3 regions of the Sphingomonas sp. ACRSK genome follow, and region 3 is predicted to be linked to each of the others. Evidence: predicted binding sites of a transcription regulator. Region 3 holds the regulator's gene; each other region holds the start of a gene.
The links. The regulator LexA, encoded in region 3, represses DNA repair genes until DNA is damaged. The targets are predictions, from matches to a motif close to GTTCCNCNCTTGTTCT.
Positions count from the first base shown of each region.

Region 1: MHZ35_RS01570 (ATP-dependent helicase) is a predicted target of LexA. The motif match lies at 1,907-1,922, and genes of this name have one in related genera.
Region 2: recA (recombinase RecA) is a predicted target of LexA. The motif match lies at 1,414-1,429, and genes of this name have one in related genera.

Region 1 is NZ_JAKRNR010000002.1:65,345-69,686, reverse strand. It holds gene rsmD (16S rRNA (guanine(966)-N(2))-methyltransferase RsmD) at 1-373, shown strand, start outside; gene MHZ35_RS01575 (MFS transporter) at 327-1,616, opposite strand; gene MHZ35_RS01570 (ATP-dependent helicase) at 1,926-4,211, shown strand.
Region 2 is NZ_JAKRNR010000023.1:36,987-41,328, forward strand. It holds gene MHZ35_RS13130 (hybrid sensor histidine kinase/response regulator) at 1-940, shown strand, start outside; gene MHZ35_RS13135 (response regulator) at 981-1,334, shown strand; gene recA (recombinase RecA) at 1,505-2,599, shown strand; gene MHZ35_RS13145 (family 43 glycosylhydrolase) at 2,968-3,915, opposite strand; gene MHZ35_RS13150 (S10 family peptidase) at 3,976-4,342, opposite strand, start outside.
Region 3 is NZ_JAKRNR010000021.1:30,194-34,535, reverse strand. It holds gene MHZ35_RS12565 (ComEC/Rec2 family competence protein) at 1-1,887, shown strand, start outside; gene lexA (transcriptional repressor LexA) at 2,033-2,707, opposite strand; gene MHZ35_RS12555 (molybdopterin molybdotransferase MoeA) at 2,762-3,940, opposite strand; gene moaC (cyclic pyranopterin monophosphate synthase MoaC) at 3,937-4,342, opposite strand, start outside.

The DNA of each region.
Region 1 (4,342 bases), on a different contig from region 3:
GCGGGGCGCCGCGTCGTGCCTATTCGTGGAGCAGGACCGGCATGCGCTCGATGCACTGCGCGCCAATGTCGAGAAGCTCGGCGCCAAGGGCGCACAGGTGCGGGCGCAGTCGGTGCTGGCGCTGGGGCCGACCGCCACGCCACTCGACCTGGTGATGATGGATCCGCCCTATGCGAGCGGCGCCGGGTGGGTTGCCGCCGACAAGCTCGCGCGGCTCAACTGGATTGGGCCGGCAACCTGGGTGAGCGTCGAGACCGGGCGCACCGAGGATGTCGATGCGTCTGGCTTCGTCGTCAATGCCGAGCGTGTCTATGGGAAGGCGAAGCTCACTTTGCTGCGGCGCGCGGAACCAGCCACAGACCCGCAAGACTGAACAGCCCGGCGATGGCGAGGTAGAGCCCAACGGGGGTGAGCCCGCCATTCTGCGCCAAGGCCTCTGCCGCCATCGGCGTCACCGCGCCGCCGATCACCCCGCCGACGTTGAACGCCATCGACGCACCGGTGTAGCGCACGCGCGGCGGGAACAGGCCCGGCAGCCAGGCGCCGAGCGGTCCATAGACGAAGCCCATCGCGAACAACGCGATGGCCAGCCAGGCGGTGACGGCTGCGATCGTGCCGCCGCCCATCAGCGGCTGCATGAGCAGGCCGGCGACGATCACGCCCCCACAGCCGAAGGCGAGCACCCGGCCGGTGGTGCTGCGATCCGCCCACCAGCCGGCGAGCGCGATGCCGGCGGCCATGAACAGGATCGCGAACAGCTGCATCGACAGGAAGGTGTCGCGCGAGAAGCCGAGGCGCGTGGTGCCGTGGCCAAGCGCGAAGGCGGTGGCGATGTAGTAGAGTGCGAAGCAGGCGACCGCGCCGAACGTGCCGGCGAGCGTGCCGCGAAGATGGCTGCGGAAGAGTTCGGCGAGCGGCACGGTTGCGGGCGCTTCGTGTTCCAGGGCGGCGCGGAACTCGGCGGTCTCGGTGAGCTTGAGGCGGACCCACAGGCCGAGGCCGACCAGGAGCGCGCTGGCGAGGAACGGCAGGCGCCAGCCCCAGCTGCGGAAGGCCGCCTCGTCCAGGCCGAGCCCGAGCAGCAGGAACAGGCCATTGGCGGCGAGGAAGCCAACCGGTGCGCCCAGCTGCGGCACCGATCCGAAGCGGCCGGCCCAGCCCTTGGGCGCATTCTCCACCGCGAGCAGCGCCGCCCCGCCCCACTCGCCGCCAAGGCCCAGCCCCTGGGCGAAGCGCAGCACGCACAGCAGGAACGGGGCGAGCAGACCGACCTGGCCGTAGGTGGGCAGGAACGCGATCGCGAGCGTCGAGCCGCCCATCAGCATCAGCGAGGCGACCAGCGTCGACTTGCGCCCCATGCGGTCGCCAAAGTGGCCGAACAGCGCCGCGCCGAGCGGGCGGGCGAGGAACGCGAGGCCGAGGCTGGCGTAGCTCAGCATCAGCCGCGCCGACTCCGACTCGGCCGGGAAGAACAGCGTCGGGAACACCAGCGCCGCGGCGGTCGCGTAGATGTAGAAGTCGTAGAATTCGACCGAGGTGCCGACGAGGCTCGCGAGCAGGATGCGGCGGCTGGAGGGGCCATTCTCAGCGGGCAGAACGGCGGCCGGGATCGGCATGGCGGCGGAGGGTGGGGCAGTCATGCGCGCTGGTTGGCCGGGCGATTACGTGAGGTCAACCTAGCTGCGCATCTTTATTGCTGATGCTGATGGCGCAACGCAGCATCATTACGTGCCCGATCTCGTGCTCCTGCGAAGGCAGGAGCCCAGGGTTCCGAGCGTGACAGGTCGTTGTTCTGCTTGGCCCTGGATCCCTGCTTTCGCAGGGATACGGCAGCTGCCGGGGCGGCTATTGCCTCAACCTCCAGCGCGAGGAATGCCATGGTTCAAGCCTTGCCCCGGCAGGCTTCGTTCCCTAGCTGTTCGCGCATGACCGTGCCGCAGACCACCCCCTCGCCCCAGGACCCGCCGTATCTGCGGGGCCTCAACGAACCGCAGCGCGAGGCGGTGCTGACGAGCGAGGGTCCGGTGCTGGTGCTGGCCGGCGCGGGCACGGGCAAGACCGCGGCGCTGACGGCGCGGCTGGCGCACCTGCTCTATACGCGCAAGGCATGGCCGTCGGAGATCCTGTCGGTCACCTTCACCAACAAGGCGGCGCGCGAGATGCGCGAGCGCGTCGGGCGGCTGGTCGGCGACGCGGTGGAGGGCATGCCGTGGCTCGGCACGTTCCATGCGATCGGTGCGAAGATGCTGCGCCGGCATGCCGAGCTGGTGGGTCTGCAGTCGAACTTCACCATCCTCGACACCGACGACCAGCTGCGGCTGATGAAGCAGCTGATCGTGGCGGCGAACCTGGACGAGAAGCGGTTTCCCGCGCGCCAGCTCGCCGGCGTGATCGACAGCTGGAAGAACAAGGGGATGACCCCTGCCGACGTCGACGCGGGCGAGAGCGAGCGCTTCGCCAACGGTCGCGGCGGCGAGCTGTACCAGCAGTATCAGGATCGCCTCAAGGCGGTGAACGCCTGCGACTTCGGCGACCTGCTGCTGCACGTGCTGACCATCCTGCGCACCCATCGCGACGTGCTGGAACACTATCAGCAGCGCTTCCGCTACATCATGGTGGACGAGTATCAGGACACCAACTCGGTCCAGTATCTGTGGCTGCGGCTGCTGGCGCAGGAGCGGAAGAATATCTGCTGCGTGGGCGACGACGACCAGTCGATCTATTCCTGGCGCGGCGCGCAGGTGGAGAACATCCTGCGCTTCGAGCGCGACTTCCCCGGCGCCAAGGTGATCCGGCTGGAGCAGAACTACCGCTCCACCCCGCACATCCTGGGTGCGGCCGGCGGCGTGATCGCCAACAACAGCGGCCGGCTGGGCAAGCAGCTGTGGACCGAGCTCGACGCGGGCGAGAAGGTGCGCGTGATCGGCGTCTGGGATGGCCCCGAGGAGGCGCGGCGCGTCGGCGAGGAGATGGAGGCGTGCCGCCGCGCGGGCAAGTCCTATGACGAGATGGCGATCCTGGTGCGCGCGCAGCACCAGACCCGCGAGTTCGAGGACCGGTTCATCGCCATCGGCCTTCCCTATCGCATCGTCGGCGGCCAGCGCTTCTACGAGCGGATGGAGATCCGCGACGCCATCGCCTACCTGCGCGTCGTCAATCAGCCCGCCGACGACCTGGCGTTCGAGCGCATCGTCAACGTGCCCAAGCGGGGCCTCGGCGACAAGGCGGTGGCGACCGTGCACCGCTATGCGCGCGCGACCGGCAGCCCGCTGATGACGGCAGCGGCGCGCATCCTCGACACCGACGAGTTGACCGGGGCGGCGCGCAAGTCGCTCGGCCGGCTGGTCGGCGACATCGCCCGCTGGCGCGACATGGCGCGCGACCTGCCCCATCCGGAACTCGCCCGCCAACTGCTCGACGAGAGCGGCTATACGGCGATGTGGCAGGCGGAGAAGTCGGCCGAGGCCGCCGGGCGCCTGGAGAACCTCAACGAGCTCGTCCGCGCGATGGAGGAATACGACAGCCTGGGCGCGTTCCTGGAGCATGTCAGCCTGGTGATGGACAATGAAGGCGCCACCCAGGAGCCGCAGGTCACCATCATGACGATCCACGCCGCCAAGGGGCTGGAGTTCGACACGGTGTTCCTGGCCGGCTGGGAGGAAGGACTGTTCCCCTCGCAGCGCTCGCTGGACGAGGGCGGGCTCGCCAGCCTGGAGGAGGAACGCCGCCTCGCCTATGTCGCGATCACGCGCGCGCGCCGGCTGGCGGTGATCCTGCATGCGGCCAACCGCCGCATCTATGGCCAGTGGACCTCGTCGCTCCCCAGCCGCTTCATCGGTGAGCTGCCGGCCGAGCACATCGATGCGGAAACCACCATGGCGGGCGGCGAGAGCCTGTGGCGCGCCAACTGGTCCGAGCGTGCCGATCCCTTTGCCGACGTCAGCCGCGGCACCGGGCGCGGGCCGGGCTGGCAGCGGGCGGCGAGCAGCGGCTCCACCTTCACCCGCGATGCGCCGCGCGTGATCGAGAGCCGCGCAAGTGCCGTCAGCCTGGGCAACAAGGGCCGCAGCGACGTGAGTGTGGGCCTGCGCGTATTCCACCAGAAGTTCGGATACGGCACGATCGCGGCGATCGAGGGCAACAAGCTGGAGATCGATTTCGAAACCGGCGGGCGCAAGCGCGTGCTCGATAGCTTCGTGACGATCGGCTGAGCGGACCCGGCCGCGCGGCGGTGCCGTCGCTCCGCTTCTCTGCACGGCCGGCCGCGTTGGGGATTTGAACCGAAAGGCGTGCCCTTGCGTTCAGGCATCTGTTGCGCTGCAACAAATTGCCCGATCACGGC
Region 2 (4,342 bases), on a different contig from region 3:
CCGGCCGCAGGTGCTGCAGCTTCCCGACGTGATCTCCGAAGTGTCGAACCTGTTGAAGCGCCTGCTGGGAGAGGCGGTCGAGCTGGTGGTGCGGCACGGTCGCAACCTCGGTCCCGTGCGCGCGGACCCGGGTCAGCTCGAGCAGGTGGTGGTGAACCTGGCGGTCAACGCCCGCGACGCCATGGTCGCCAAGAACCCCAACGGCCGCGGCCGCCTCGTGATCGAGACGCTGGCGATCGGCGCGGCCGAGGTGCGGGCGATGGAGAACGAGGTGCTTCCGGTCGGCGACTACACCGCGGTGCGGATCACCGATACCGGCACGGGCATCGCACCGGACGTGCTGCCCAAGATCTTCGAACCCTTCTTCACCACCAAGGAAGTGGGCAAGGGCACCGGGCTCGGCCTCTCGACCGTCTACGGCATCATCAAGCAGTCGGGCGGCTATATCTTTGCCGACTCGCAGGTGGGGCAGGGGACCTCCTTCACCATCTATCTTCCCGTCCATTCGGCGCCGGCGATCGCTGCTCCGCCCGCGCCGGTGCTGCCGCGGCGGGAGCGCCCCAGCGACATCTGGGGCACCGGCACGATCCTGCTGGTGGAGGACGAGGACATGGTCCGCTCGGTCGCCGAGCGCGCGCTGACGCGCCAGGGGTACAAGGTGCTGACGGCGGAGAATGGCGAGGCGGCGCTGGAGCTCCTCGCCGACCATCCGCAGATCGACCTGCTCGTGTCCGACGTGGTGATGCCGGCGATGGACGGGCCGACCATGGCCCGGCACGTGCGGCGCATCTATCCCGACCTGCCGATCCTCTTCATGTCGGGCTATGCCGAGGAGCAGCTTCGCCGATCGATCGATCTCGGCAACGTCGCCTTTCTGCCGAAACCCTTCTCCGTTCAGCAGCTTGGCGAAGCTGCTCGTGACGTTCTGGCAACGAAATGAGGCTTGGCGTTCGTGCCGTCATCTGCTTAGACGCGCGGGCATGACAGCTCCCCAGCGTATCCTCATCGTCGAGGACGAGCCCCTGATCGCGATGATGCTCGAGGATTTCCTCGACATCCTCGGCAAGTCCGTCGCCGGCACCGCCGATTGCGTCAGCGATGCGCTGTCCCGGATCGAGGAGGGCGGCATCGATGCCGCGATCCTCGACGTCAATTTGCGCGGCGGTGAGAAGAGCTGGCCGATCGCGGACGCGCTTGCCGCTGCCGGCATTCCGTTCGTGCTTGCCACCGGTGGGTCCGGCGACGCGGTGGAGCCCACGCACCGCGACCGCCCGGTGTTGCCCAAGCCGTTCACCATGGATGGCGTGGAGAAGGCGCTCACCGAACTCGGCTGAGCGCCGTTCTGCTTTTCCAGTTGTTGTACGTCCGGAGCGCTCCATCCACGGGCGCGATGCGGCGCGTCTGTCTCATGTAGTTCGCCTCTTGTTCTCGCGGAACAAATGGAATACATGGCGAACAACGCGTTGAACGGCTCGCGCGGTTGCTCTAGCGATGGAGGCCACGAATGGCGGCAAACCTCAAGGTGATCGACAGCAAGATGGCAGCGACCAACGACAGGGCTGCGGGCGAGCGGCAGAAGGCGCTCGACGCGGCGCTCGCGCAGATCGACCGCGCGTTCGGCAAGGGTTCGGCGATGAAGCTGGGCCAGAAGGAAGCGATGCAGGTCGAGGCGATCTCGACCGGTTCGCTCGGGCTCGACATCGCGCTCGGCGTCGGCGGCCTGCCGCGCGGCCGCGTGATCGAGGTCTATGGTCCGGAAAGCTCGGGCAAGACCACGCTCGCGCTCCACGTGATTGCAGAGGCGCAGAAGAACGGCGGCACCGCCGCGTTCGTAGACGCCGAGCACGCGCTCGATCCCGTTTATGCCAAGAAGCTGGGCGTCAACATCGACGAACTGATCGTGTCCCAGCCCGACACCGGCGAGCAGGCGCTCGAGATCACCGATACGCTGGTGCGTTCGAACGCGATCGACGTGCTGGTGGTGGATTCGGTTGCGGCGCTGGTGCCGCGGGCGGAGATCGAGGGCGAGATGGGCGACAGCCACGTCGGCCTCCAGGCCCGCCTGATGTCGCAGTCGTTGCGCAAGCTGACCGGCTCGATCAGCCGCTCGCGCTGCATGGTGATCTTCATCAACCAGCTGCGCATGAAGATCGGCGTGATGTACGGCAATCCGGAGACGACGACGGGCGGCAATGCGCTCAAGTTCTACGCCTCGGTCCGCCTGGACATCCGCCGCACCGGCCAGATCAAGGACCGTGAGGACATCATCGGCAACTCGACGCGGGTGAAGGTCGTCAAGAACAAGGTCGCCCCACCGTTCAAGCAGGTCGAGTTCGACATCATGTACGGGGAGGGCATCTCCAAGATCGGCGAGATCCTCGACCTGGGCGTGAAGGCCGGACTGGTGGAGAAGGCCGGCGCCTGGTTCAGCTACGACTCGGTCCGCATCGGGCAGGGTCGCGAGAATGCCAAGACCTTCCTCAAGGAGAATGACGAACTCCGCGACCGCCTGGAGCGCGCGATCCGTGCGCGTACGGAAAAGGTCGCCGAGGAAATGATGACCGGCCCCGATGCCGAGGACGGCGAAGACGATCTCTGATCGCCCGCTGATGCCCTGAGAAAAGGCCCGCTGGCTCCCGCCGGTGGGCCTTTTTTATGGCGGCACTCGGCCGCGGCCAGGATCTTCTCGTTGCCGGATGCTCGAGGGGCTCCCCTGCCAGCGTGACTTCACGCCGAAGTAGGAGAGTTCACCTACTTCGTACTCCGGCGGAGGCCGGGGCCCAGCTGCGACGGCTGCGGAACGTCAGCGTAGCCCTTCGCCTCGCGGCGCCAGCCTTGCGCGCGCCGTACCGCACGGAGCACCGCAAGCCGCCGCATCAAACGCCCAGCGGCGCCTGCCCTCCAAATGCCGGACGCGCCGCGACTTCCCTGGTGCAAGCGGCCCGACAGAGCAGGGCGCTCGCTGCGTCAGTCGCTCATCTTGACCGGCTGGATCAGCCCGGACGCATCATAGCGGATCTGCTGGATCGCAACCCGGCGTTCCCCGGCATAGGGACCATCACCGGTCTGCCCTTCCCAACGGTGGTAGACGATCAGCCACTCGCCCGTTTTCGGATCCCGCACGAAACTGTGGTGCCCAGGGCCCTTGTACTTGGCATCGGCCGTCAGGATCGCGCCGCGATACTGCCAGGGCCCGGTCGGCGAGGATGCGGTCGCATAATGGACGGAATAGTCCGAGCGGTTCCAGCGGCCGTGGCTGTACGAAAGATAGTAGATGCCGTTCCGCTCGTGCACGAACGCGCCTTCCGTGAAGTGCGGCGGCTGCTCGACCGGGATCTCCCGCGCGATCGTCACCATGTTCGGGGCAAGCTCGAACACCCGCAGCTTCGCACCGGCACTGCCCCCCGCATAAAGCAGTGGGCGTCCGGATTTCGGGTCGATGAACACGGTGGGGTCGATCGCCTCAAAGCCGTCGCCGCCGGTCAGCAGCGGCTTGCCGCTGTCGGTGCAGGGGCCGGCAGGGCTGGAGCAGACGGCGACGCCCAGCCGGCTCGGCGTCGGATTCTGCGGGCCGATCGAATAGTAGAAATAGTAGCGGCCGCGATCGACGATCATGTCCGGTGCCCAGAGGTAGTGCACCGGCGCGCCGTCCGCCTTGGTCCAGCGAATGTCCCTCAGGCGCAGCAGCGGGTGCTTCTTCCAGTTCCGCCGGTCCGCCGTGGACCAGGCCTGTAGCCCATCCCCGCCGGTGGGATAGACCCACATCTTGCCCTCCGCCACCATGGCCGAGGGGTCCGCCCCCGCAAAGACCGACGGAACTTCCTGCGCCACACCTGCCGTGGCTGAGAGGAGCAGGGCGGCCGCCGCGCCTGCAAGCGTGCTACAGCGGCGGTACGAAAGAGTTCTGGACGTCATCCGCCCACTCTGCCGGTCCAGCCACCGCAAGCGCAAGGGTGTCCGAGACGACCGCCAGCCTCAGTTCGGCCCTTGCCCGGGCTCTCCCGCGGAAAGCGATGGCGCCTGCGGCGGCACGGGGCTGCTCGCCGCCTCGACCGCTTCGTCGTACCAGCCCGCCAAGTCGACCTTCATCTGGTGCAGCGCTTCCGGGTTCACATAGGTCATGTGCCCGGCGGGATAGTAGCGGAACGAGAGGTTCCCCTGCTGCGACCGCTCCAGCATCATGTGCCCCAGGTCGTTTTCGGTCCCGAAGAACGGCGTCGCCATGTCGTAGTACCCGTTCAGCGACAGCACCTTCAGATACGGGTTCGCGCGCATCGCCGCGCCGAGGTCCAGCGCCGTGTTGGGGTTGTTCTGGGCGCCAAAGCCACGTCCCGGCGCCTTG
Region 3 (4,342 bases):
TGCGCGCTGGTGTGGTGGCGTGCCGAGCGCGTCGCGGCGCCGGTGCTGGCGCGGCCCGGCGTCTTCGCCTTCACCGCGCGCGTCGACAGAGTCGAGCCCTTGCCAGCACGCGATCTGGTGCGGCTCCGGCTCGCGCCGGTCGATATGCCCACGCTGCCGCCGATCGTGCGGGTCAACGTGCCGCAGGAAGCACTTCCGGTCGGCGCAGGACCCGGCGCCGTCCTGCGGCTGCGCGCGCGACTCGTACCCCCGCCGCCACCTGCCGTGCCCGGCGCCTATGACTTCACCCGCGTGGCGTGGTTCGACCGCGTCGGCGCGACGGGCCGTGGCTTCGCGCCGGTCGAGGTGGTGGCCCCGGCGGTCAACCCCGCCGCGGGGCTGCGCAACCGCCTGACCGCCCACATCCACCAGCAGGTGCCGGGCAGCGAGGGCGGAGTCGCGGCCGCGCTGGTGACCGGAGACCGGGGGGCGATTGGCGAGGACGCGGACGAGGCGATGCGCCGCGCGGGCCTCGCCCACCTCCTGTCGATCAGCGGCCTCCACGTGACGGCGGTGGTCGGCGCGACCATGTTGCTGTTGCTCCGCGTGCTGGCGCTGGTGCCGGCGCTCGCCCTGCGGGTGCGCCTCCCGCTGGTGGCGGCCTCGGGCGCGGCGCTGGCGGCGATCGGCTATACTTGGCTGTCCGGGGCCGAGGTGCCGACGATTCGCTCCTGCGTCGCAGCCCTGCTGGTGCTGGCGGCGCTGGCGATGGGGCGGGAGGCTATCACCTTGCGGCTGGTCGCGACCGGGGCTTTCCTGGTGCTGTTGCTGCTTCCGGAGTCGCTCGCCGGCCCTAGCTTCCAACTGAGCTTCGCCGCCGTCACCGCCATCGTCGCCCTCCACGAGCACCCGCGAGTCCGCCGGTGGTTCCAGGCGTGCGACGAGGGGCTGCCGCGACGTTTGTTGCGGAACCTCGGATCGCTGCTGCTGACCGGCGTCGCGGTGGAGGCGGTGCTGATGCCGATCGGCCTGTTCCACTTCCACAAGGCCGGGCTTTATGGCGCGCTCGCCAACATCGTCGCGATCCCGCTCACCACCTTTGTCGTCATGCCGGCGGAGGCGCTGGCACTGCTGCTCGATCTCCTCCGCCTCGGCGCGCCGGCCTGGTGGGTAGTCGAGCACGCCCTGTCGCTGCTGCTGTGGCTCGCGCGCACGGTTGCGGCCGCCCCGGGTTCCGTCGCGGCACTGCCGTCGATGCCGGGCGGAGCGTTCGGGCTGATGGTCGCAGGCGGGCTGTGGCTGGCGCTATGGCGCACGCGCGCGCGGCTGCTGGGGCTGGCACCGTTTGCCGTTGGAGCGCTGTGGGCGCTCGCGACGCCCGCGCCGGACCTGCTCGTCACCAGCGACGGTCGGCACCTCGCAATTCGCACGCCCGAGGGAGGCATGGCGATCCTCCGCGACCGGGCAGGCGACTATGTGCGGGGCACCTTGGGGGAGGGGGGCGGTGTCGAGGGCGAGCTGCCCCCGCTCGCCGAGCAGCCTAACGCCCGCTGCACCGCCGACGTCTGCGTCGTCGATGTTGCTGCCCGCGATCGCGTCTGGCGCGTCGTCGCCACCCGCAGCGGCTACCTGCTTCCGGTGCGCGACCTGATCGCCGCATGCCGTGACGCCGACATCGTCGTCAGCGAACGCCGCCTTCCGCGCGGCTGCACGCCCCGGTGGCTGCGGCTAGACCGACCGGTGCTCGCGCAAACGGGCGGCATCGCCATCCGCTTCGATCCGCCCGAGGCGCGCCGGGTCCGCGCGCCCGGGGATCAGCACCCGTGGATCACCCCGCCGACGACGGCGCCCGTGGCGGATCGCTGGCCGCGGCGCAGAAGGAGCGGCCGGGACCACCCGTCTCCCTGACGCCGCACCGCGCCGGCTTCTCGCCCTCAACGACGGAGGTCGCCCTTCTAACCACAGCGGCATTCACTACCGCTGCGAGGTTGGAGCCGAGTCCCCCACAGGCCGCTCGGCACAAGCCTCGCTAACCGAACACCCAGCGTCCGCCTCAGTAGCGGCGCAGCAGTCCTGCAAGCTTCCCCTGCACCCGCACCTGGTCCGGGCGATAGCGCTGCGGATCATAGCTGCGGTTGGCCGGGTCGAGGCGGATCATCGCGCCTTCACGGCGGAAATACTTCAGCGTCGCCTCGTTCTCGTCGATCAGCGCGACCACGATCTCGCCGTCGCGCGCCGCGTCGGTGCGGCGAACCAAGGCATAGTCGCCGTCGAGGATGCCCGCCTCGACCATCGAGTCCCCCGCGACCTCGAGCGCATAATGCTCGCCCGAGCCCAGCAGCGCGGCCGGCACCGGCAGCATCTGCTGGCCTTCCATCGCCTCGATCGGGACGCCGGCGGCGATGCGGCCGTGCAGCGGGATCTCGATGACGTCGTTGGCGGGAGCTGGCGGCGCGACCGGCGCGCTTCGGGCGGGCGCCGTCTTGGCCGGCGCTTTCTTGGCCGTCTCGGGCCGGTCCGGCATCCGCAGCACTTCCAGCGCGCGGGCGCGGTTCGGCAGACGACGGATGAACTGGCGTTCCTCCAGCGCGCTGATCAGGCGATGCACGCCCGACTTCGACTTGAGGTCGAGCGCTTCCTTCATCTCCTCGAACGAGGGGGACACGCCGGTTTCCTTCAACCGGTCGTCGATGAAGCAGATCAGCTCGTGCTGCTTGCGCGTGAGCATGCGGTCCTCCGTCGGAACAGATATGGAACCTTTAGGAAACGGAGCCGCCCCCTGTCAACCGATATCCAGGATTTCCACCGAGTCGCCCGCTTTTGCCGCGCCAGCATAGGGAGGACGCACGATCAGGCAGTCTGCCCGGGCGAGCGTGCGTAGCATGGAGCTGTCCTGCGCGGGGGCGGGGAAGGCAACCCCGTCGCGCAGTTCCGCGCGCAGGTGATCGGCCCTCCGGTCGTTCGCGGCCAGCGGCGCGCCGAGCGGCACCACGCGCCGCCGCGACAGCGGATCGGCCGCGCCCGCCAGCATGCGCACCAGCGGCAGCAGGAACAGCGTTGCCGTCACGAAGGCGGAGACCGGATTGCCTGGCAGGCCCAGCACGACGGCGTTGCCGAGCCTGCCCGCCATCATCGGCTTGCCCGGCCGCATCGCGATGCGCCAGAAGTCGATCCGCGCGCCTGCCGCCTCCAGCGCCGGCCGCACCAGATCGTGGTCGCCGACGGAGGCGCCCCCCGTCGTCACCAGCACATCGGCATCCACCCCGGCGAAGGCGGCGGTGAGTGCGGAGAGGTCGTCCGGCAGAATGCCCAGGTCGATCCGTTCGACGGGCAGCTCCCCGAGCAGGCCCGCCAGCAGCACGCCGTTGGACTCCGGAAGCCCGGCGTCGGGGGGCGAACCCGGCGGCACGAGCTCGTCGCCCGTGGCCGCGATCGCCACCCGCACCCAGCGCCGGACGGGAACCATGCCGTGCCCGCCCACCGCCAGCAGCGCTGCCGCAGCCGGCGTGATCGCCGCACCTGCCGACAGCAGCCGCTCGCCTGCGGTAAAATCCAGCCCGGCCGTACGCACGCTGCTGCCGCGCCGCGGCGGCCCTTCGCCCGCCAGCATCAGACGGCTGCCCTCGCGCGCTGCCTCTTCCTGCACCAGAACCGTGTCGGCGCCCTCGGGCAACGCGGCCCCCGTGAAGATGCGCGTCGCCTGGCTCGGGCCAACGCTGCCGCCGAACGGCCGCCCGGCCGCGGATTCCCCGATGACCTCCCAAGGTCCGGGCAGGTCGTCGAAGCGGATCGCGTAGCCGTCCATCGACGACAGCGCCCGCTCGGGCTGGGTGCGCAGCGCCGGCAGGTCGTCGGCTGCCCAGCGGCCGATGGCGTCGCGGATCGGCACCGTCTCGACGGCGACCGGCTTGGCGAGGCCCAAGACCCGCGCCTGCGCCTCGTCGAGCGGCAGCAGGCTCACGCCTGCCAGTCTCCGGACTTGCCGCCCGATTTGGCGAGCAGGCGCACGCCGTCAATCACCATGCCGCGGTCGAGCGCCTTGGCCATGTCATAGACGGTGAGCAGCGCGACGGAGACGGCGGTCAGCGCCTCCATCTCAACCCCGGTCTTGCCGTCCGTCGCGCAGGTCGCGGTCGCGACGATGCCCTCCGCCTCGATCGTCAGGTCCAGCACCACGCGGGTGAGGGGCAGCGGATGGCACAGCGGCACCAGGTCGCTGGTGCGCTTGGCGGCCATGATCCCGGCGACCCGCGCCACCGCAAGCACGTCGCCCTTCTTCACCAGCCCGTCGCGGATCGCTGCCAGCGCCTCGTCCGACATGGTGATCCGGCCGGTGGCGGTCGCCTGCCGCGCCGTCACCGCC